3 regions of the Xenorhabdus ishibashii genome follow, and region 2 is predicted to be linked to each of the others. Evidence: predicted binding sites of a transcription regulator. Region 2 holds the regulator's gene; each other region holds the start of a gene.
The links. The regulator CRP, encoded in region 2, controls carbon source genes, mostly activating them, when cyclic AMP is high. The targets are predictions, from matches to a motif close to ATGTGANNNNNNTCACAT.
Positions count from the first base shown of each region.

Region 1 (8,202 bases), 900 kb from region 2:
CGTGTGTGATCTGTTCCCGCCCAAGTCGGGTCACAACCATGGTCAGCGGTTAAAATCAGAATGTCATCTTCTTTAACTAATTTCAGCATTTCAGGTAAACGACGATCGAACAACTCCAGCGCTGCCGCGTAACCGGCAACATCACGGCGGTGACCGTAGGAAGAGTCAAAATCAACAAAATTGGTAAATACGATGGTGTTATCTCCCGCTTGCTCCATTTCAATCAGCGAAGCATCAAACAGGGCATCAATTCCTGTCGCCTTGACTTTTTTGGTGATCCCGACATTTGCGTAAATATCTGCAATTTTGCCAATGGAAACCACTTCCCCCTTCTTTTCATCAACCAATTTTTTCAGGACAGTTGGGGCGGGTGGCTCAACGGCCAAATCATGACGATTGCCAGTACGCTGGAAATTGCCGGCTTTATCACCCACAAATGGACGGGCAATAACACGACCAATGTTATATTCGCCAATATTCAACTCTTCACGAGCAATTTCACACAGCTCGTACAGACGATCCAAGCCAAATGTCTCTTCATGGCAAGCAATCTGGAAAACAGAATCCGCAGAGGTATAGAAAATCGGTTTACCGGTTTTCATATGCTCTTCACCCAACTTGTCCAAAATCACGGTACCGGAAGAGTGACAGTTACCCAGATACCCCGGCAGATTTGCCCGTTCAACCAGTTTATCCAGCAATTCCTGTGGGAAGCTGTTTTCTTCGTCACGGAAATAACCCCAGTCAAACAGCACCGGAACGCCTGCAATTTCCCAGTGTCCTGACGGCGTGTCTTTACCAGAAGAAAGTTCACTCGCGTAACCATAAGCACCGATAATTTCGGCATCTTTATCCAGGCCAATTGGGAACGTTCCGCAAGACTCTTCCGCTGCCTTACCCAATCCCAAACGGCTCAGGTTTGGCAAGTGTAGCTGCCCCTTACGGCCAATATCAGCCTCACCAAGGGCACAACGTTCTGCAATATGACCCAAAGTGTTAGATCCCTCGTCACCAAACTTTTCAGCATCAGCCGTTGCACCGATACCAAAGGAATCCAATACCATGATAAATGTACGTTTCATAATGTTCTCCTGCGTCAATTCACGCTATCAATGCGGAAACTGCCAGCTATTAAAATCAATTTAAATGCTTGTATGATTTATCCACGGATATAACGATAAACCATAGGTGTGGTGGCTTGTGTCTCGCTTTCCTTAAAAACAAGCGCCTTACGTACTGCTTCTGCGGCTTCATGCCAGGCACTCTCGCTATTGGCATGAACGATTGCTAAGGGAGTATCCGCGTTCACTTTTGTGCCCAGCGCAACGATATCACTCAGCCCCACACTGTAATTAATCGGATCTGTCGCCTTACGACGTCCTCCGCCCAATGCAACAACAGACATGCCTAAGGCTCTGGTATCCATTTCTGCAACGATGCAATTTTTTCCCGCTAATATCTGTTCAGACAATACTTCTCCAGCCAATACTGGCCTGACGAATTCCGCAGTCGGGAGGTAGCGGGGATAATTTTCGACAAAATCAGTCGGCCCTTTCTGCGCTGCCACCATACGACCAAATGTTTCCGCCGCCCGTCCACTGTCCAGTGCTGCCTGTAGCTTACGGTATGCATCGTCACGACCGATAGCCAAATTACCTGAAACCAGCATCTCAGCAGATAGTGCCATAGTAACTTCAAATAACCGAGGGTTACGGTATTCTCCCGTCAAGAATTGAACGGCTTCACGCACTTCCAAAGCATTACCCGCGCTGGATGCCAAAACTTGATTCATATCCGTCAATAGTGCCGTGGTTTTACAACCTGCACCATTAGCGACTTTAACGATAGCTTCTGCCAGTTGTTCCGACTGTTCGTAGGTTGGCATAAATGCCCCGGAACCCACTTTCACATCCATGACCAAAGCATCCAGTCCTTCGGCCAGTTTTTTACCCAAGATGGAGGCAGTGATCAAAGGAATAGAATCAACAGTTGCCGTAATATCACGTGTCGCATAAAAACGTTTATCCGCAGGTGCCAGCAAATTTGTTTGCCCGATAATGGCAATACCTACGTCGCGAATAATATCGCGGAAACGGTGCTCATCAGGGAAAATATCAAAGTCGGGAATGGATCCTAATTTATCCAGCGTTCCTCCGGTATGCCCCAAGCCACGTCCCGATATCATCGGCACATATCCCCCACAAGCCGCCACCATTGGGCCAAGTATCAGGGAAGTGACATCTCCCACACCGCCCGTCGAATGTTTATCGACAATCGGTCCGGGTAAATTTAATTTTTTCCAATCTAAAACAGTTCCAGAATCACGCATCGCTAATGTCAGTGCGACACGCTCCGCCATCGTCATATCATGGAAATAGATAGTCATTGCCAGTGCAGCAATCTGCCCTTCGGAAACCGTATTATCGCGGATACCGTTAATAAAGAAGCGGATCTCTTCTTCATTCAATGGATGACCATCACGTTTTTTGCGGATAATTTCCTGTGCCAGAAACAAAGCTACCTCCCAATCATGATTATCTGAAAAGAATGGCAGTAACGCACACTATCTTAACGTGTGTGCAATCAGTCATTATTGATCTCAATAACCACTACTCTGCTTTTGGTTCTGATGTCCAAGCGTAGTCAGCAAACTCCCCAACAAACTGGAAGCTCCGAAACGGAAATGACGGGAATCAACCCATCTGTCTCCCATAATACGTTCTGCCAACGCCAAATATTGTGCCGCTTCTTCGCTAGTGCGCACACCGCCTGCCGGTTTAAAGCCAACGCGATCTCCTGCGTCCATATCACGGATCACACTCAACATAATTTCGGCACTTTCCAGTGTTGCATTAACAGGAACCTTACCGGTTGAGGTTTTGATGAAATCCGCTCCAGCCTTAATTGAAATTTCCGATGCTTTACGAATCAAAGCTGCTTCTTTTAATTCACCCGTTTCAATAATGACTTTTAGCCAGACGCCTGATTCAGAACAGGCTGTTTTACAGGCTTTTACCAAGTCAAAACCAATCTGCTCATTACCCGCCATCAAAGCGCGATAAGGGAAAACAACATCCACTTCATCAGCACCATAAGCTATGGCAGCACGAGTTTCAGCCAGTGCAATGTCGATATCATCATTGCCATGTGGGAAATTAGTCACCGTGGCAATGCGAATATCAGGAGTTCCTTGCTCGCGCAATACCTTACGTGCCACAGGGATAAAACGTGGGTAGATACAGATAGCTGCCGTATGTCCGGCTGGACTGTTTGCCTGACGACAAAGTGCAGTCACTTTCTCATCTGTATCATCATCATTAAGTGTAGTTAAATCCATCAAACCCAGCGCACGCTGAGCGGCGGCAGTTAAATCGGTCATAAAACTCTCCAACGGTATTATTATCGTCACTGAATCAGACAACAGACTTAAAACAAAAGCAGGTGAGAAATCTCACCTGCATTCAATTTGATATAGATTTCCTGCGTCTTACAACGAGAGGAAGAATCCGGCAATTGTTGCACTCATCAAGTTAGAGAGTGAACCTGCCAATACAGCTTTCAAGCCGAAACGGGCAATGTCACCGCGACGGTTTGGTGCCATACCACCTAAGCCGCCCAACAGGATCGCGACAGAAGACAAGTTAGCAAAGCCACAAAGGGCAAAAGAGATAATTGCCTTAGTATGGTCAGAAAGCACCTGTAGACCTGCGGCCTGAACAACATCATCCGCTTTCAGGTATTCACCAAAGTTCATAAATGCCACGAACTCGTTGACCACTAATTTCTGCCCGATAAAAGAGCCTGCAATTGTTGCTTCATTCCATGGAACACCGATCAGGTAGGCGATTGGTGCAAAGACCCAACCCAAAATCAGTTCCATCGATAATTGAGGATAATCGAACCAGCCGCCAATACCACCTAAGATACCGTTCAGCAACGCAATCAATGCGGTGAATGCCAACAGCATTGCACCAACATTCAAGGCTAACTGCATACCCGATGCCGCCCCCGATGCCGCAGCATCAATTACGTTTGCCGGGCGCTCTTCTGCGGCAACCAACGACATGGCATCAGCCGTATCATGGGTTTTTTCTGTTTCTGGCACGATCAATTTCGCAAACAGCAAACCACCTGGTGCAGCCATAAATGAAGCTGCGATCAGGTATTCCAATGGAACGCCCATGGATGCATAGCCTGCCAGAACTGAACCCGCAACTGAAGCTAAACCGCCACACATAACGGCAAACAACTCAGACTGTGTCATGGTCGAAATATATGGGCGTACAACCAGAGGAGCCTCAGTTTGACCTACGAAAATATTCGCAGTCGCAGACAAAGATTCAGTTCGTGATGTTCCCAATATTTTCTGCAATCCACCACCTAATATTTTGATGATAATCTGCATAATGCCCATGTAATACAGCACCGCAATAAGTGATGAGAAGAAAACAATCACGGGCAGAACACGCAGGGCAAAGATAAAGCCACCACCACCAAACAATTCAAACATTTTGTCGGAAACCAGTCCGCCAAAAATAAAATCTGTCCCTTTTTGGCCATATCCAATCACATTGGAAACACCTGCTGACATTCCTTCCAGAATGTCTTTACCGGCTGGTACGTAAAGTACAAATGCCCCAACAGCAACCTGAATCAGAAAGGCGCCCAGGACAGTGCGGATTTTAATAGCTCGATAATTACTGGAAAAAAGTACTGCGATAAAAACCAGCACTACCATCCCGATCAGGCTCATAAGGAGTTGCATTGGAAGAATCCCTGTTCACTGAATAAATAATAAGAAAATATGTCAGTTATTCGATAAGTTCCTACTGACATTGTGTGCGAGCCGATTATACCTAGGACTAAAAAGGAACAAGCAACTAACATCACAAATTAATGCTACAAAAAGTAATATAAAAACTAAAAATGAGATATTCATCACACAAAACCACCTAATTTCGATGGAATTAGATAATTTAACGGAGAAAAAGATGAAAAACGGGATAAATAGGCAAAGAATATAAATTAAGTATTATTAATGTGTTATAAGTCAACGCAGTGCAAATAAGGTCAGACTATTTTGGTAAATTTGATTGGCGATTTCATCTGACGGCTCTCTTCGTAACTCACACAATGCGGCGAAAACCTGTGCAACTCTTTCTGGCCGATTTGGCTGCCCCTGAAACCCTGATAACGGCATATCAGGCGCATCCGTTTCTAATACCAAAGATGACAGGGGTAATTGTGAAATGGTGTTACGTGTCTTTTGCGCCCTGTCATAGGTAATTGTTCCGCCGACACCAATGTAAAACCCCAGGCGAATAAAAGCTTGAGCCTGGGATAAACTCCCCGCAAAACCATGAATAACCCCTGCTCGTGGTAACTTATGTATTCTCAATATTGCCGCTAATTGATCATGGCTTTTTCTGGAATGGAGGATGACAGGTAGATCATATTGTTTAGCGCGTTTTAGCTGTGCTTCTAACATACTTTTCTGCTTTTCAAACTGCGGATCTGGCATATAAAGGTCAAGGCCAATTTCACCTACCGCTACGCATTTGGCCTCTTTTTTCTGTAGTTTTTGCTCCAACTCATCCAAGTGAACCTCTTGATGTTCAGCAATATAGAGTGGATGTAAACCAAATGCGGCATAAATTGGCGCATAAGCCTCAGCCAACGCAGAAACTCTCTGGAAGTTCATTTGACTTACTGTGGGGATAATAATTTTTTCCACGCCCACTTGTCTGGCTTGTTGCAGGCTTGCTATTTCATCACCAGTAAAAGGGGGAAAATCAAAATGGCAATGTGTATCAATAAACATTTAATTATCCAGATTATCCATCATAAAAGTTCCTGTTGTTTGTCTATGTTCCATCACATCAGGTGCAGGAGATTCCGCTGACGGGCAATGATTGCCACTGTTTAGGAAATGGTTTCGCCGAAAACAGTGGTGTTCAGAACTTAACCCTGTACGGCATACTCCATAGCTATTACGTTCTGCATCCCCAAATTTTCCTTCAACAAAAGTGTGCCCAATCGTTGCCAGAAAATATCGCCCGCAACGCCGTCCCAAATGATAATCCTGATTTAACGCACTAAGCCGACTGCCCAAAGCCATTGTAGCCAATGGTGCTGGTGGATAAATTTCGAAGATCTGCACGCCATCCGGTGGATTTTCGATAAATTTCTGTGTCCGGCGATAACTCTGTGCATGGAGGTTGAGCATCTTGACCATTTTTTGCAAGCTGCTGGCCTCTAACCAGCGCTCTACGCGCTTGAACCACTGGGGAGTGTAGTAAAGCTGTGAAGGAACGGTACGGATCACCACTATAGTATCCGCACCTCGACGATAAGCTTCCTGCACTGGGATTGCATCACAAATGCCGCCATCCTGATAAACCACATCCCCCAGAGTAACCCCATTACGATAGAACCCCGGAATGGCACTTGAAGCTTTGATAATATCCATCCAGTTTTTATCATCAGGATGCAGGTAATTCGGTTCAAAATTATCCGAACGACAAGCGCACATGTAGAATTCACGTCCAGCATCAAACTGTCGCATTGCGACGGAAAGATTGAGTGGTAACTGCTCAGACACGGTATCAATATACCAATCTAAATCGACCAGATGCCCACCGCGCACAAAGCGTAATGGATTAAAAAAAGCGGGGTCGGTCGTATAACGGTTGATTACCTTGCGTGCATATCCCCTCTGACCACAAATATAGGCAGAAAGATTTTGCGCTCCCGCAGATGTCCCAAGGAACAGTTCAAACGGGTTAAAGCCAAGACGGAGAAATTCATCCAAAACACCGGCGGTAAAAATACCTCTCTGACCACCACCTTCACAAACGAGTGCAATTTTCCCAGGTTTGATCTGTGGTTTATAAGCTAAAGGTTCGATGTTACCCAATGTTATTGAAATATGTTTCCCCATTTTTCTCTTCCTCTGAAAGTCAATGGCAGCACCAAGCCATAGCACATTAGCCGAATATCTATCAGTATATCGTTACCCAAACAACTTGCTTGTAACATTTTTATAAAAATTGAAAAAATAGAGCATCAATAGTTAAACTGATATGAAAATAGCAAGTTATCGGAATGCCGTCAGCGAATAACATTCCTATGAATAATCTCATTACTTAACAAGATATTATCTGAGGAAAAGAAACGGAAAGAGTGGCTATCATCAACCACTCTATTAACGATGTCTATTATTTTTCAGATTAAGATTATTTCTTAATCTCTATCGTACTTTTTATTGATTTGACACCTTTTATTCCATGAACAATCTTCACTATTTTCGCTGCTTGATGTTTGTTTTTGACAACACCGGAAAGATGGACAACACCTTTTTCAGTTTTCACCGAAATGTCATGACTATTGATACCCTTATGTTCCAGCAGTTTTTCTTTCACTTTTGCTGTAATGGCACTATCGTCTAAATAAGCATCTGCTTTTTGCAAGGATTGATCAATTTTTTTCCCTGCACTATCGATAGATTTATCGAGTTGTTGCCCTGTACTCTCCAGCGTTTTTCCCACAGAAAGATCCGCCGCCAGAGCACTACTACTGACCAATGCCGAGCCTAAAACAACAGCCAGTAGTGAATGTGTGAACTTGATATTTTTCATCCTACCACCTTTTTAAATTTTTTAACTTCAGCCTGAACCGTTACCAAAACAGTATGTCAATTAGGCAATGGTGATAAAATGAGATTTACAAAAAATAACGTATATTTTCATTAATCCAGAGAGTTATTCTTTTATTTGCACGAGCAACAGAATATATGGATAAAATAAAGATAAGGGCCAACAGGATAGCTGGCCCTGAAAGAATATTAATGTTCCCGTGTCTTACGGAAGGAAACGTCAGGATAGCGCTCACTGGTCAAGTTTAAATTGACCATAGTTGGTGCAATGTAAGTTAAGTTATCACCGCCATCGAAAGCCAGATTTTGCTCATTTTTGCGCTTGAACTCTTCCAACTTCTTCGCATCGCTGCACTCGACCCAGCGAGCCGTAGAAACGTTAACCGGTTCATACAGCGCTTCAACGTTGTATTCACTCTTCAAACGGGCAACAACAACATCGAACTGAAGCACACCTACCGCCCCGACGATCAAATCGTTATTAGACAGCGGACGGAATACCTGCACAGCACCTTCTTCTGATAGTTGCACCAGACCTTTCAGCAATT
Region 1 covers NZ_NJAK01000001.1:1,057,970-1,066,171, forward strand. Annotated here, with positions in the region: gene deoB (phosphopentomutase) at 1-1,082, opposite strand, end outside; gene deoA (thymidine phosphorylase) at 1,160-2,515, opposite strand; gene deoC (deoxyribose-phosphate aldolase) at 2,600-3,379, opposite strand; gene Xish_RS04950 (NupC/NupG family nucleoside CNT transporter) at 3,488-4,753, opposite strand; gene Xish_RS04955 (TatD family hydrolase) at 5,051-5,821, opposite strand; gene Xish_RS04960 (patatin-like phospholipase family protein) at 5,822-6,940, opposite strand; gene Xish_RS04965 (BON domain-containing protein) at 7,236-7,637, opposite strand; gene prfC (peptide chain release factor 3) at 7,844-8,202, opposite strand, start outside.
Region 1: the regulator CRP is predicted to act here: its motif matches at 4,927-4,944, upstream of Xish_RS04950 (NupC/NupG family nucleoside CNT transporter).

Region 2 (8,202 bases):
CACTGTCATCCGGCTTTGGTGAATGCTTTGCAACAGCAAGGTGAAAAATTGTGGCATGTCAGCAATGTTTTTACCAACGAACCTGCCTTAACCTTAGCACAGAAATTGATTGATGCGACTTTTGCCCAGAAGGTCTTTTTCGCGAATTCGGGAGCGGAAGCCAATGAAGCGGCATTTAAATTAGCACGTCGTTATGCGATTACTCGTCATCATCCCAATAAAACGAAAATTATTGCTTTCCATCAAGCGTTTCATGGACGTACTTTTTTCACTGTTTCGGTAGGAGGCCAGCCAAAATATGCCGAAGGGTTTGGACCTAAACCTGCTGATATTGTTCATGTGCCTTTTAACGATTTGGATGCCGTCAGGGCAGAAATCGATGATCGCACTTGCGCTGTTGTTTTAGAGCCAATTCAGGGAGAAGGAGGAATCACGCCTGCGACGATGGAGTTTTTGCATGGGGTGCGTGAATTGTGTGATAAGCATCAGGCTTTGTTGGTTTTTGATGAAGTTCAAAGTGGGATGGGGCGCACGGGTAAGTTATATGCTTACCAGCATTATGACGTACAGCCGGATATTTTGACGACAGCAAAAGCGTTGGGAGGCGGTTTCCCAATCAGTGCAATGTTAACGACAGATACAATAGCGGCGGCAATGGAAACGGGTGCACATGGAACGACTTATGGTGGAAATCCATTGGCTTGTAGTGTCGGTTGTGTCGTACTGGATATCATCAATACGCCAGAAGTACTGATGGGCGTGGAAAAACGGCATGATATGTTCATTCATGCTCTGGAAAAGATAAACCAAAAATATGGCATATTCCATGAGTTTCGTGGAAAAGGATTGCTGATTGGAGCCGTATTGAAGGCTGAATATCAGGGCAAAGCCAGAGAAATATTGCAGCAAACGGCTGAAATGGGATTGATGTTATTAAGTGCAGGAGACAGCATCTTGCGTTTTACGCCATCATTGATCATTCCTGAAGATAAAATCACAGAGGGCATGATGCGGCTGGAAATGGCAATATCCCGTTGGTTAAACAAATAACAGTAAATAAAGCCAGTGCGAAGTAACAAATACACTGGCTGATAGTTTCTGGTTTATCGGGAATTAACGTGTCCCATAAACGACAATGGTTTTGCCATGTGCAGAGATCAGGTTTTGATCTTCCAACATTTTCAGGATACGCCCAACCGTTTCACGCGAGCAACCCACAATCTGCCCAATTTCCTGACGTGTGATTTTGATTTGCATACCATCAGGATGAGTCATTGCATCAGGCTGTTTGGCCAAATTGAGCAGCGTCTGGGCGATACGGCCTGTAACGTCCAGAAAAGCTAAGTTACCTACTTTTTCGGAAGTGGTTTGTAGGCGACTTGCCATCTGAGCAGATAAACGCATCAAAATATCAGGATTGACCTGAATTAACTGGCGAAATTTCTTATAAGAAATTTCAGCTACTTCACAGGCACTTTTTGCTCGCACCCATGCAGTACGCTCTTGCCCCTCTTCAAACAATCCAAGTTCACCAATGAAATCTCCCTGATTTAAATAAGAGAGAATCATTTCCTTACCTTCTTCATCTTTTATTAGAACAGCAACCGAACCTTTAACAATGTAGTAAAGCGTTTCTGCTTTCTCGCCTTGATGAATAAGCGTGCTCTTGGATGGATATTTGTGAATATGGCAGTGTGACAAAAACCATTCAAGAGTAGGGTCTGTTTGTGGCTTGCCGAGAACCATTCGCTTTATCCTCTGTTGTTATTTCTGCCTTTATGAGTGTGAGAAACGGTAGTTCCTCTTCAGGCTGGCTTTATAAAGTCAATAGATTAACATATTAACCTGCTGAAAAACTGACAAGCGGGAATTTTATATGGATTATAAAGATGTCAAAATATTAGGCATATTGATCTTAATCCATATACCTTGCCAGTCCACGCTTGTAACCTTGTTTGTAACACAGGAAAGCTTTTCTGTCTTCTCCTGTATCGCTTCAGCATATTAAACTGGCTGTCAGATTACCAGAAATCAGGCAGAAGAGTTGGTTTTATTGATTTTACATTTATAAAAGGAAAAAATGTTGTCACAAAAATGGTCTGTTTATTTAAATAAAACAGGTAACATTATTTTTTGTTACCTGTCTTATTAAAAATTAAATGAGGATTAAATTACGAAATTTTTTTGCCTTCCAGTAATTGCTTAACAAGCGGCGCCATAATTAATTCCATTGCCAGCCCCATTTTTCCACCTGGAACGACGATAGTATTTATACTGGAAATAAATGAACCCTGAAGCATAGCCAGCAAATAAGGAAAATCAATTTGAGTGAGGCCACGGAAGCGGATCACAATAAAACTTTCGTCCAGCGAGGGAATAGACTTGGCAGAGAAGGGGTTAGAGGTATCAACGGTAGGGACACGCTGGAAATTGATATGGGTACGTGAAAACTGAGGAGTGATATAGCGGATATAGTCATCCATTGAGCGGACAACTGAATCCATGACGGCCTCTCTGGAATGCCCACGCTCGCCGGTATCACGGATGAGTTTTTGAATCCATTCTAAGTTGACGATAGGCACAACGCCAATCAATAGATCCACATGACTGGCGACATTATGTTGTGGCGTGAGAACACCACCGTGCAGTCCCTCATAAAATAGGACGTCCGTATTTGATGGCAGAGGTTCCCACGGTGTGAAAGTCCCTGGTGATTGATTATAGGGGACGGCTTCATCATAGGTATGGAGATATTTTCGGCAGCGACCATTACCCGTTTCACCATATTCAAAGAATGTCTTTTCCAACATACCGAAATCATTGGCTTCTGGCCCAAAGTAGCTGATATGTCTGCCTTGTTCTCTTGCTTTACGTATCTCGGCATCCATTTCAGGACGAGTGTAACGATGGAAACTATCCCCTTCTATCAGTGCTGCTGTTATGTCAAATTGTTGGAAAATCTTGCGGAAAGCGACACTGGTAGTGGTTGTTCCTGCTCCACTGGAACCAGTGATTGCGATGACGGGATGTTTGGCAGACATGAACAGACTCCTTAAGCAATAAAACTGGTGAATCAGTCAATTAGAATGAATAAAGTAAGCTGAACTTTACGGACGGAACATCTCTTTAGGCAAAATATTAACGGTTCCATGTAGTTCAGACCATACCAACAGAACCTCACTTCGTTCAAGCTGACGTTTTACATCCTGCACTTTTTGTTCGAGTGTTTTTTCCTGTTCACCGTAATCAGTACCTTCCCGCAGGACAAAACTTTCAATCAAGTTGTGGAGTGTATCGGCTTCCAATTGTTGCCACGGGATAATCATTGTGGTTGCTCCTGAGAATACTGTAATTCATCATCGGGTAAATTTAGACGTTGCCAATGGGTTATCGTCTGGGATTCATAATGAATTGATTTCATGATTAAGGACTGTTGATGTTTTGCGAAGGATTATGACAAGCCTGGACACCCTTTGACCTTGGAAGGTATTCCATTTGGTCAGGTGAAAGTATCTGATAAATCAAACGAAATTACTGCAATTTCCAAACTTTTCGCCTTGCTGGATATTGAAGGTTCCACAATCACCAATAAAACCATCAAAATGGCTCATTTTTGGGTATGTATTGATTCCATAATGCCTCACCTTCCTTGCCCTCCCAAGGTGGAGTAGTAGGTTTGCCCTTCAACCAAAATTGTATTTTTTGTTGAACCCGATAGAGATGTCTATTTCTATAAACCCATCTTAACTCACGCGCAGTGATATCTGACGCGGTGCCCCAAGAACTAGGGTATGCTTTTTTTTGCACTACACATTCCATGTCTATACTATCAAGAATAAAGTGCACATGCATATCTTTGGTTATTTCGTCATCGCTTATGGTTATCCAAGATAATCCCCCCTTACATTTTCTACCGAATTGTAACATTGCGTTAGCATCTATTTTTTCATCTTCTTTTTCTTCCTTTTCTATGTCCGCCAAAGATTTTTGGGTAGTGCAATATTTAGGATGCTGATCAAGATATGACATAAAGTTACTTTGGAAATGCTGTTTTTTCCCCAAGGTCATTCTGTTTTTTTGTTTCTGCCCGCCAATCTTTGTCTCTGCGTCTATTGGAATCACATACTCATCTATTATTCGAGGTCGTACTCTGTACTGATTCATTTTTAGTTCAATTAGTTGAAATTCATAATATTCTTTAGTGTATTTAAATCTATCATCCCTTAGCCCATAAATAAGATCACTAGGATAAATTTTTTGCCTAAACGGTGCATTGAATGGCATTTTTTTCTCCTTATATTATTATCTTAATTTTTTGATGGTGAGATTTTACTTATGTTGGTGTTTTATGCTAAATGAGTGTAATCTTTCCTCTCTCAGTAAGTCTAGTGATTTATTCTTAATAATTTCTGATTGTTTTTATATTCCACTGCCAAAGGAAGAGAGCCTGCGATACATCGGAATATGACTTCTGAAAGCCTGACTATCGTACTCTTTGTCAGTTATCACAAAGTCCGAAGGGGGAGTGTTTGACTAAACTTTCAGCATGGACAATATCACGCACTTGTCCCCCGAACAATACTGTCATCAATAAACAGCCATTCCCTATCGGAAAATCATGTAACTATTTGAAAATTAGTTGTAAAATCCCTTTCTTTGACCAGGCGTCAAAACGCGAAAAGACACTATTCCATTTGTCGGACTCTGTCGATAAATCACGCCAGAAAATGCTCGTTCTCATTCGATAAAGAATGCCTTCCAAAGTCAAATGATGTTCAGGCTCGTCATAATCCTTCGCAAAACGTCAACAGTCCTATTATCTTGTATATGAAATAACATACTGTTATCTTTCTTGAAAAGAAATGTCAACTAACTGGGTGGGAGGGGAATCTACCCATGACTTTAAGCCTGATATTCTCGCTTAGTATATTTATGTTTATTTCCGCTATTACACCGGGACCAAACAATTTGTTACTGACATCATCGGGAGCTAATTTTGGTATTCGCCGCTCTATCCCGCTTTGTCTGGGCATTATTCTGGGAATGCAGACAATTTTGCTGCTGTCTGCGTTTGGTGTTGCGGCGTTATTATTGATTTATCCTGCAATACATATGGGGCTGAAAATACTCGGATGCCTGTATTTATTATGGCTAGCCTGGAAAACAGCCACTTCGCATTATCAGCGGTTGGACACTACAACATCGTCAGGAAAGCCAATCAAAATTTATCAAGGTTGGTTATTGCAGTTCTTGAATCCCAAAACATGGTTGATGGGATTGGGAGCAATCAGTAGTTACAGTCTGGCTGGAGAGCTATATAACCATTCCATTTTTGTTATCAGTGTCGTGATGTTAATCATCAATACTCTTGCTGGTGTAATCTGGCTTGTTCTTGGTTCGCTGATTGGTCAGTTACTGAAAAGCCGCCGCGCGTGGTTCACATTCAATATCGCAATGGGGGGCCTGACTGCCGCTTGTGTGCCTTTAATTTGGTTTGGCTGAGCTAACTCAAATCGATATTTTTGCTCCCGAAGAGTAGCGTTAGCGTGAAGCCAGCGATATAAGAGACGATTAACCCGACTCCATATATTGCCATGCCCGTGAAGATGCCGTTGTTGGATGTCATCAGTGGCAGGGCAACCAGCCCGGAAGGGCCGAAAACGCTATTCAATCCGACAGGCCATCCCCACCAAGCAATCAGGCCGATAAAAAAACCACCTACGGCACCGCCGAGACAGGCGGTGACAAAAGGTTTGACGCGGGGAAGTGTGACGCCATAGATCAAGGGTTCGCCAATTCCCAGTAAACCTGGGATGATGGCGCCTTTGATCTGAGTGCGCAGCAAAGCACCTTTTTGGGCTTTGATGTATAACGCCAGTGCGGAGCCTACTTGCCCCGCTCCTGCCATCGCCAGAATGGGAAAAAGGGAATTAAATCCTTGTGCTTCCATCAAAGCAAAGTAGACGGGAACAAAGCCCTGATGCACACCAAACATCACGGCGATTAAGAATAGCCCTGCCAAGATGGCTGTACCGAACGGGTTGCCATTCAAATTCACGAACAGCCATGACATCACGGTAAACAGATAGCTTCCGACAGGCATAATGACGATAAATGTGACAGCGCCCATAATCAGTAGGGTGATCGTGGAAGTCAGGATCATATCCAGATCTGATGGCATGATTTTGCGGATCTGCTTTTCCACCCAGGCTCCGAGAATACAGGCAATCAGTATTCCTATAATATTGCCTCGAGGGTCAATGGCGAAGCCAAAAAAATGACTGATACCAGAGTAAAAACCACTGGTAGCTTCGGCGTTATAACCCAGCACAAATAGAGAAGCAATGATGGCTCCGTTAACCCCAGATCCTCCAAATGCCTTTTGTGCATTGTAGCCAATCAAGATACCCAAGAAACTGAACATGCCTTTGCTGAAAATTTTCATATAGCCAACCATCTCAACCAATATAGCGTTGGGATGAGTGGCTTCTTTAATAAAAACTTGTTCCAACAGAGTAGCAAAGCCCAATAACAGGCCAACGGCAATAAACCCTGGGATCAGGGGAGTGAAGATAGTAGCAAATTTAGCCAGAAATTTATGGACTGAACTAGTTTGTTTTTCTTTGAGATATTTTTTGTTAGAGGTGGCGATATCTTTTAGCGTGTCAGAATGGGGTTTAGCAGAGGGAAGTTCAGACTCATAGGGATGGCGTGTATCACTTAACAGTGTTTTCATTATCTCTGCTGCTGTTTGGGCTTTGCCGGGGCCAAGGACAATTTGAAGTTGGTCATCGGTCTCTATGACACCCAAAACACCAATAACCTTCTTCAACCTGAATATATCGGCAAGTGAATCATCTCGTAGAGTTAACCGCAAGCGAGTCATGCAATTACCACAGCGTACAACATTACCTGCCCCGCCAATGGCGTTGAGTATTTCAGCCAATATTTCCTGACGAATTCTAGCCATTGATACCCCCCCTTCTAAAGAGGCAAAGATTATCGGTTTGTTGAGATAGCAGGCCGGATAAGCCCTTGGTGTTCAGCCAGTAATGCTTTAGCTTCTTCGGCACTGACGCCCGATAAAATCATGACGATGGCGGTTTTGCAATGACCACCACAGGTGTTTAAGGCATGTTCTGCCATTTCTCTGCTGCACTCAGTGGCAGCCATGACAATATTCTTCTGGCGTTCAATTAATTTGGCATTGGTAGCTTCTACGTCAACCATCAAATTACCATATACCTTGCCAATACGGATCATGGCGCCTGTTGTGATCATATTCAGTATCAATTTTTGTGCTGTTCCTGCCTTCATGCGGGATGATCCTGTTATCACCTCTGGCCCCACGACGGGCGTGATGGCAATATCAGCTAATTGCACCATTGGGCTGTATGGATTGCAACTGATACAGGTGACAGTAGCACCCACTGATTTGGCATATTCCATTGCACCTAATACATAAGGTGTTCGGCCACTGGCGGCGATCCCTACCAGCACATCTCTTGGGTTAAAGTGTAGAGCCTTAAGATCTTCTGTACCTAATTGCCGATTATCTTCTGCATTTTCGACAGCTTTCAGAATGGCTTGATGCCCTCCGGCAATTAAGCCGATTACCTGCTCTGGTTTTGTACCATAAGTTGGTGGGCATTCACTGGCATCCAGGATACCTAAGCGCCCAGATGTGCCGGCTCCACTATAGATTAAGCGCCCCCCCTGACGAAATGCCTCGGCAACTTTATCAACCACATTGGCAATTTGAGGTAGTGTTTTTTCAACAGCAATAGCCACTTTTTTATCTTCATCATTGATGACGCGCAGCATATCGAGAGTTGAAAGCTGGTCAATGTGGGTACTGGCGGGGTTACGACTCTCTGTTATCATATTGCTCAAGTCGATTTTCATCATTTTTCTGCCATATTTTATTGAAACTAAGAAGTGATTTATGTGCGTCAGATTATCTTACTGAGCATTTAATATAAAATATACTCAAAATAGATTAAAAAAACCATGAGGCAATTTGATGTCTATTACTCACATAAATTAATTATTTTCACTTCGGTTATCGTTAAATTTTTTCAATAAAGTCGTCTGGAAAAATAATTAAATTACTTTTTTTTATCACATGATAGTAATTTTTTATTATGCATAATGGTCAAAAATTCTCTAATGTATGTTAAGCGTAAGTAAACATTGTTTTTT
Region 2 covers NZ_NJAK01000001.1:1,957,365-1,965,566, forward strand. Annotated here, with positions in the region: gene Xish_RS09300 (aspartate aminotransferase family protein) at 1-1,050, shown strand, start outside; gene crp (cAMP-activated global transcriptional regulator CRP) at 1,114-1,746, opposite strand; gene Xish_RS09310 (phosphoribulokinase) at 2,172-3,041, opposite strand; gene Xish_RS09315 (YheU family protein) at 3,108-3,326, opposite strand; gene Xish_RS18385 (hypothetical protein) at 3,598-4,284, opposite strand; partial or broken gene Xish_RS19375 (transposase) at 4,628-4,789, opposite strand; gene Xish_RS09330 (LysE family translocator) at 4,897-5,502, shown strand; gene murP (PTS N-acetylmuramic acid transporter subunit IIBC) at 5,504-6,970, opposite strand; gene murQ (N-acetylmuramic acid 6-phosphate etherase) at 7,000-7,905, opposite strand.

Region 3 (8,202 bases), 1.5 Mb from region 2:
AGGCGCTGTGGGTTATTTGTCCCTACATCCAGAACCACAGGCAAGGTATAAGCAGGGCTGATCCCGCCACAGGAGGTATACAGTGACAGTTTACCGATAGGAATGCCCATGCCCCCGATGCCCTGATCACCCAGACCAAGGATGCGCTCACCGTCGGTAACAACGATAACTTTTACATTCTGCTTGGTGGCATTTTGCAGCATGTCATCAATGTAAGCCCGATTTGGGTAGGAGATAAACAGGCCACGAGCGCGGCGGTAAATGTCAGAAAAGTGTTCACACGCTGCACCAACGGTTGGCGTGTAGATAATAGGCATCATTTCGCTTAAGTGGGCATCAAGGAGGCGATAGAACAACGTTTCGTTGGTATCTTGAATATTCCTTAAATAAATGTGTCTATCAATATCGTTTTTGAAATCGACATATTGACGGTAGGCGCGTTCTGCCTGCTCTTCTATTGTTTCAACGGCCTGTGGCAATAAGCCATGCAAGTTGAAATTACTGCGTTCTTCTTCTGTAAAGGCGCTGCCTTTATTCAGCAAAGGAAATTCCAATAAGATAGGGCCAGCGTAGGGAATATAGAGAGGGCGTTTACTTTCGTGTTCCAGTTCCATGATGCTTACTCTTTGAACTTATCAATAACAAAATCGGCTACCGATCCTAAGAAGATAAAAACAATAAGTACAGTAAATGTTACTTAGATATGATTATTATGAGCAAAAGTGAGAGATAACATACAGAATTAGCTAATAAAATGTTATTGGATGATATATATGTCAAAATGTATGTCGTTCTATTTTTGTACAGTTGAGGGCGGTTAAAGTACATTCTGTCGCACTCCATTGTGATAAATGGTTATTTTTACCTTCCACCAATACTGCCCTTTTGATGGACTGACAATTGCCGCCCGCCATATTCATGAAAATAAGTGCTGCCTGTAATGGGGGTAAGCTTGGGTTGAATGCAGCATTTTCTGCATAACGGCCAGTGTAAATGTTCCCTTGTTCATCTTGCAGGGCAATTCCTGCGTGGGATTGGCTATAAGGTGCATGGCTGCGGTTCGCTGCATCCAATGCTGCTTGCACCAATTCATCACTGGTAGATAATCGATAGCCGTGATTAACCTCATCCAGCAACAACGGTGTGTCGGCTAAATCGCGTGGGCCAAAGGCTTCTGGCAGATAGTCGGCCAAAGTTAAGGGGGGACGATTGGGCAGGTAAACCTCTAATTGTGCCCCGCTATTCAGTTCATTCATAAATTGTCGGCAATGGCCACAAGGTGAATAGTTGACAGTGATGGCAACCAGCTTTTTCTCGCCATGTAGCCAGGCATGAGTGATGGCTGATTGTTCTGCATGGATGGTTTGCTGTAATGGGACGCCGGCAAATTCCATATTGGCACCGAAATAGAGATTACCACTTTCTCCCCGTGCAATTGCCCCAACATAAAAATGGGAAATAGGGGCACGGGAATAGGCTGCCGCAAATGGCAATAGGGTCAATGCCAGTGTTTGATCATCAAACCCGCTGAACTGTTTGATTGATTCTACTTGCTCGGCTGTCAGCATGGCTGGAAAATCGTCGTTGCCAATATAAGGTAATAGGGCTTTTTGCAGTTCAGGTGTCATTTCTGACCAAATAGCGTGAAAACGAGCTTGCATAGAATGATCTCCAAATTAATTGAAGGTCATTCTAGGACGTCTGTTCAGGTTTGCAATGTGATAAAAGCCATATAATTAATGAAATCTGTGTAATAAAGACATTATTTTAGTAACCTGTATCGAATTTTTGCTGTCTTAATGGATTTGTTTGCTTTTTTGTTGCGACTTTGTAACGATTTAAGTCATGGTTATACACAAAATGGTTAACCAAATAGATGCAGCAATACTGGAAATAGAAAAGGTGCAATCAGTGAAGTAATAATGCCGCAGGTCATTAAGGCCAGTGAGCTGTAAGCCCCTTCAATATGATCCATTTCCGCACAGCGCGCCGTTCCTACCGCATGGGATGCTGTACCCATAGCCAATCCTCGTGCCGCCTGGTTTTTTATTTTTAGAACGTTAAATAGATTGTGACCAAAGATAGCTCCCAAAATACCTACCATAATGACACAAGCTGCGCTAATGGCAGGAATACCACCAATGGAATCAGCCACAGCCATAGCGATTGGCGTCGTCACGGATTTGGGGAGAACAGAGGCTGCAATTTCAGGTGTAGCTCCAGCCCATAATGCAATGGCAGTCCCTGTAACCATTGCGACAATGCTGCCTACAAAACAGATGCTAATAATGGATTTCCATTGAGCCCGGATTTGATGTAGCTGTTCATACAGAGGAAACGCCAAAGCAACAACAGCAGGTTGCAGTAAATCGTTCAGTATCCGGCTGCCAGCAAAATAGTGTTTGTAAGGAGTGTGAGTTAGCAGCAGCAAGGGAATGATAACGGCCATTGAGATCAATAACGGATTAAAGATAGGCAATTTGAGTCGTACTGACAGCTTTTTAGCGCAGTAAAATACAACCAAGGTTAACGGTAGTGACCACCAAATATGGCTTAACATTTTTCTTTCTCTTTCGGCTCTTGTGATGAATTTGTTGACGTTGAGGTGAATTCTTGCTGCTTAGTGTTCATCTGGTTGGTATCCATTTGCTGAGCACTAATAATGATACGTTTACGATGAATATAGTGGGAACTATAAGCAACGACGATCATAACAATCACTGTGCTAACGATACAAGAAAGAAGGATGGGGAGCATTTGTTGGCTAAGTTGTGGGTAATAATCCATGATCCCCACCCCGATAGGCAAAAAGAGCAGTGTCATGTTTTTCATCAACAAGCTACAGCCTGGTTTTGCCCAGTGTGAGGGAATAATTTGGGATGCGAGTAAACCAAACAGGATAAGTAAGCCAATAATGCTGCCGGGAAGAGAGAAGGGAAGCAGTGCCGAAATAATATTCCCCGCGATCAGGCACAAATAGAGCAGCGCAAATGCGCGCAGGTATTGCCAACCGATTATCAGCACATTTTGGAAAGACATAATCAATAATTCCTCAGTATAGCGAGGGTTTTATCATACGACTAACATTGTAAATGTGCTACACATCACATTAAAAAGCGGGTCTTTTTTGGAGCCCGCTTTATTATCTAATTGATTATTAAATATATTTATCAAAGATATGCAATTATTACTTAACCTGCATGCCTGGTTGGGCACCACTATCTGGGCTTAGCAGAAAAATATCTTTTCCACCAGGGCCTGCCGCCATTACCATGCCTTCTGAAATACCGAAGCGCATTTTGCGTGGAGCAAGGTTAGCAACCATCACCGTCAGACGATTTTCCAGCGCTTTGGGATCAGGATAGGCTGAACGAATACCAGAGAAGACCTGACGAGTCTCACCACCGAGATCAAGGGTTAGTTTCAGTAATTTATCTGAACCTTCGACAAAATCAGCCTGTTTGATCAGGGCGATCCGCAAGTCAATCTTGGCAAAGTCATCAAATGCAATGGTGTCCTGAATGGGATCATCTGCCAGTGGGCCTGTTACGGTTTTTTGTGGTTCGATGCTCTCTTTCGAATCAGCAACCATTGCTTCAATTTTAGCCATTTCGATGCGGTTGAACAGCGCCTTGAATGGGGAAACGTCATGGTTTAACAGAGGCTGCTGGATACCATCCCAGTTTAGTTCAGTATTCAGGAAGGCTTCTGCTCGAGCAGCCAAACCTGGAAGAACGGGTTTCAGGTAAGTCATCAGCACGCGGAACAGGTTAATCCCCATTGAGCAGATTGCTTGCAGGTCAGCATCACGGCCTTCTTGTTTCGCCACAACCCACGGTGCTTGCTCATCAACATAGCGGTTAGCCAGATCGGCCAGTGCCATAATTTCACGGATTGCCTTGCCGAATTCACGGTTAGTAAAGTCTTCTGCAATACCCTGTGCAGCTTCGACAAACTTCTGGTATAGCGCAGGATCAGCGAGTTGGTCTGCCAGTTTGCCGGCAAAGCGCTTGTTGATAAAGCCCGCATTACGTGAAGCAAGGTTAACCACTTTGTTAACGATATCGCTGTTTACACGCTGAATAAAATCTTCCAGATTCAGATCAATGTCGTCAATGCGGGAAGAGAGTTTTGCTGCGTAGTAATAGCGCAGGCAGTCTGCATCAAGGTGTTTCAGATAAGTACTCGCCTTGATGAAAGTGCCACGAGATTTGGACATCTTAGTGCCGTTAACCGTGATGTAGCCGTGGACGAACAGGTTGGTTGGTTTACGGTAATTACAGCCTTCCAGCATAGCAGGCCAGAACAGACTGTGAAAATAAACGATATCTTTGCCAATAAAATGGTAGAGATCAGCTTTGGAATCTTTCTCCCAGAACTCATCGAAATTCAGGTCATCACGTTTATCACACAGATTTTTGAACGAACCCATATAGCCAATCGGAGCATCCAGCCAGACATAGAAATATTTACCTGGCTGATCGGGGATCTCAAAGCCAAAATAAGGCGCATCACGGGTAATATCCCATTGTTGCAGCCCAGCGTCGAACCACTCCTGCATTTTATTTGCCACTTGTTCCTGCAAGGTGCCAGAACGTGTCCATTTTTGTAGCATATCGCTAAAGGCAGGCAGATCGAAGAAGAAATGCTCTGTATCACGCATTTCTGGCGTTGCCCCAGAAACAACGGAGCGAGGATTAAGTAATTCCGTTGGAGAATAGGTGGTTCCGCAGACTTCACAATTATCGCCATACTGATCTTCCGCCTTACATTTCGGGCAGGAGCCTTTAACGAAACGGTCTGGCAGGAACATACCTTTTTCTGGATCGTACAATTGAGAAATCGTCCGGTTTTTAATGTAACCGTTCTTTTTCAGTTCCAGATAAATTTTGGAGGCAAGCGCTTTGTTCTCTTCGCTGTGCGTAGAATGGTAATTATCATAGCTAATGGCAAAACCGGCAAAATCCTGCTGATGCTCTAGGTTCACCTTGGCAATCATCTCTTCTGGGGAGATACCACTTTGCTGGGCTTTCAGCATAATTGGTGTACCGTGGGCATCGTCGGCACAGATAAAGTGAACCTCTTTGCCGCGCATTCGATGATAACGAACCCAAATATCAGCCTGAATGTGTTCCAGAATATGACCGAGATGAATTGGACCGTTAGCATAAGGTAACGCACAGGTCACCAATAATTTGTTCGCGACTTGAGACATAGTTAGGATCTGACTTCCGTAAAGTGAAAAGGGTTTTTGATGTTACCTGATAAGGAGCGTTGCCGCTAGGGTAACGCAAGATCTTCATCACTTTTACTCGTTGCCTTTATCCGAAGTGGTTAGCTTCTGTTATGATGGCTAAAACAGTTTTAGGTTGAAAAAGATAAATCAAAAGGAGCCGGGATGAACTCACAATCCTCCGAGCAGACCAATCCTGACCTGCTGAAAGAACATGTTGTAAAGATATTAACAACATTCAAACATCCGACTTTAGAACAAGATTTGATTGCCCTGAAAGCATTGCATCATTGCACTATGCTGGATGGAATACTGCATATTGAATTAACCATGCCGTTTGTCTGGAAACGTGCCTTCGAAATATTAAAGAAAGAAACTACCCAACCTTTGCAATCCGCGACAGGGGCAAAATCCGTTGAATGGCGATTAACCCACAATATCTGCACATTGCGCCGAGCCAATGATTTGTCTGGTGTTAATGGCGTACGCAATATCGTGGCAGTCAGTTCAGGAAAAGGTGGTGTAGGGAAATCCAGCACAGCAGTGAATCTGGCGCTGGCGCTGGCACAGGAAGGCGCAAAAGTAGGAATTTTGGATGCGGATATCTATGGCCCATCCATCCCCAATATGCTTGGTACAGCCAAAGAGCGCCCGACTTCCCCGGATGGACAGCATATGGCGCCAATTATGGTTCACAGTATGGCAACCAACTCCATTGGCTACCTTGTCACCGATGATAATGCGATGGTATGGCGTGGCCCGATGGCCAGCAAAGCTTTGATGCAAATGTTGCAAGATACGTTGTGGCCGGATCTGGATTATCTGGTGATTGATATGCCGCCAGGAACTGGCGATATTCAGCTAACGCTTTCCCAGAATATTCCGGTGACGGGAGCGCTGGTTGTCACAACACCACAAGATATCGCCCTGATCGATGCGATGAAGAGCATCGTCATGTTCCAGAAAGTCAATGTGCCAGTGTTGGGCATTATTGAGAACATGAGTACCCACATTTGCAGTAATTGCGGTCATCATGAGCCCATTTTCGGTACGGGTGGGGCGGCAAAACTGGCAGAAAAATATCATTGCCAATTACTGGGGCAAATCCCACTGCATATTTCATTGCGTGAAGATCTTGATCGTGGTGAACCTACGGTAAGCAGCCAGCCTGACAGTGAATTTGCAGATATTTATCGTGAAATTGCTGCCAATATTTCTGCGAAGATGTATTGGCAAGGCGAAAAAATTCCAACTGAAATTTCTTTTCGTGCAGTTTGATTAATGAATTTAACTGTAGTAACAGCGGTTGTGTGGGAAATGTTGAACAATGGCTCTACTGATATAGAGTCATTGCTCAGGGTTCAATAACTCTATATTTTTCACCACAATATGGCATTTCAATTACCAGAGAGCTCGTTGCGCATTTATGTGAAACTTATTTATAGAATATTTTCTACTAGATGCATAAAGTTGCGGGATTTTTATGCGAAACATATCAAAAAAAACGAGACTTATCTTGTTTACTCTGGAATAGAAGTCATTAACTCCCTATAATCCGCCAAACATGGTGTTAGCGAATACCATATTTCTACTTTATTTTTTTCTTTTTTAACCAGGTTATTTTTAGTATGGATGATGAAGCACATAAGTGTACAATCGTAGGTATTTCAGGTGCCTCCGCCTCAGGCAAAAGCCTTATTGCCAGCACACTTTATCGAGAATTACGGGATCAGGTTGGTGATCACAATATCGGCGTTATTCCAGAAGATTGCTATTATAAAGACCAAACTAACACCCCGATGGAAGAGCGTTACAAAGTTAATTATGATCACCCAAATTCAATGGATCACAGTTTACTATTCGAACATCTTCAGGCATTAAAAGCCGGAAAATCCATCGAATTGCCACAATATGACTACGTTGAACACACCCGCAAACCCGAATCCATTCATTTTAAACCGAAAAGAGTTATTATCCTCGAAGGTATTCTACTATTAACAGATAAGCGTTTACGCCAAGAACTGGATTTCTCCATTTTTGTCGATACGCCACTGGATATCTGTTTGATGCGCCGTATTAAACGTGATGTAAATGAACGCGGACGTTCATTGGATTCCGTGATGGAACAATACAAGAAAACCGTGCGCCCAATGTTCTTGCAATTTATCGAACCATCGAAACAATATGCCGATATTATTGTGCCTCGTGGTGGGAAAAACCGCGTGGCCATTGATATATTAAAAGCCAAGATTGGCCAGTTTTGCGAATAATCTGTTGTTCTGGTATTCATAAGTATCATCGTATTTGAGAGGAAATAATGCGACTCTGTGACCGTGACATTATTAAATGGCTAGATGAAGGTAAGCTGGTAATTACCCCTCGTCCCCCTGTTGAACGCATTAATGGGGCAACTGCTGATGTGCGCCTCGGGAATCAGTTTCGTGTTTTTCGTGGTCATACTGCCGCCTATATTGATTTGAGTGGTCCTAAGGCGGAAGTCAATGCGGCACTTGACCGCGTCATGAGCGATGAAATTACGTTGTCGGATGAAGAAGCATTTTTCCTCCATCCTGGTGAATTGGCTTTGGCAGTCACGTTGGAATCTGTCACACTGCCTGATAATTTGGTCGGTTGGTTGGATGGCCGTTCATCTTTGGCACGTCTCGGTTTGATGGTTCATGTTACTGCGCATCGCATTGATCCGGGTTGGCAAGGGCAAATTGTTCTAGAATTCTATAATTCAGGCAAACTGCCTTTGGCCTTGCGTCCTGGTATGGTGATAGGTGCATTAAGCTTTGAACCGCTTTCTGGCTCTGCTGAGCGCCCCTATAACCGACGTCAGGATGCTAAATATAAAAATCAGCAGGGAGCCGTAGGTAGCCGAATCAGTGAGGATTAATCTTTTCTGGTAAGGCTTTCTGGTGAAAAATAGTCTTCTTGTGAACATGGGACTGGGGAAGTCATGAAAA
Region 3 covers NZ_NJAK01000001.1:493,181-501,382, reverse strand. Annotated here, with positions in the region: gene Xish_RS02375 (NAD-dependent malic enzyme) at 1-614, opposite strand, end outside; gene cdd (cytidine deaminase) at 777-1,661, opposite strand; gene Xish_RS02365 (CidB/LrgB family autolysis modulator) at 1,865-2,560, opposite strand; gene Xish_RS02360 (CidA/LrgA family protein) at 2,554-3,039, opposite strand; gene metG (methionine--tRNA ligase) at 3,188-5,215, opposite strand; gene apbC (iron-sulfur cluster carrier protein ApbC) at 5,399-6,511, shown strand; gene udk (uridine kinase) at 6,862-7,503, shown strand; gene dcd (dCTP deaminase) at 7,551-8,132, shown strand; gene asmA (outer membrane assembly protein AsmA) at 8,196-8,202, shown strand, end outside.
Region 3: the regulator CRP is predicted to act here: its motif matches at 3,093-3,110, upstream of Xish_RS02360 (CidA/LrgA family protein).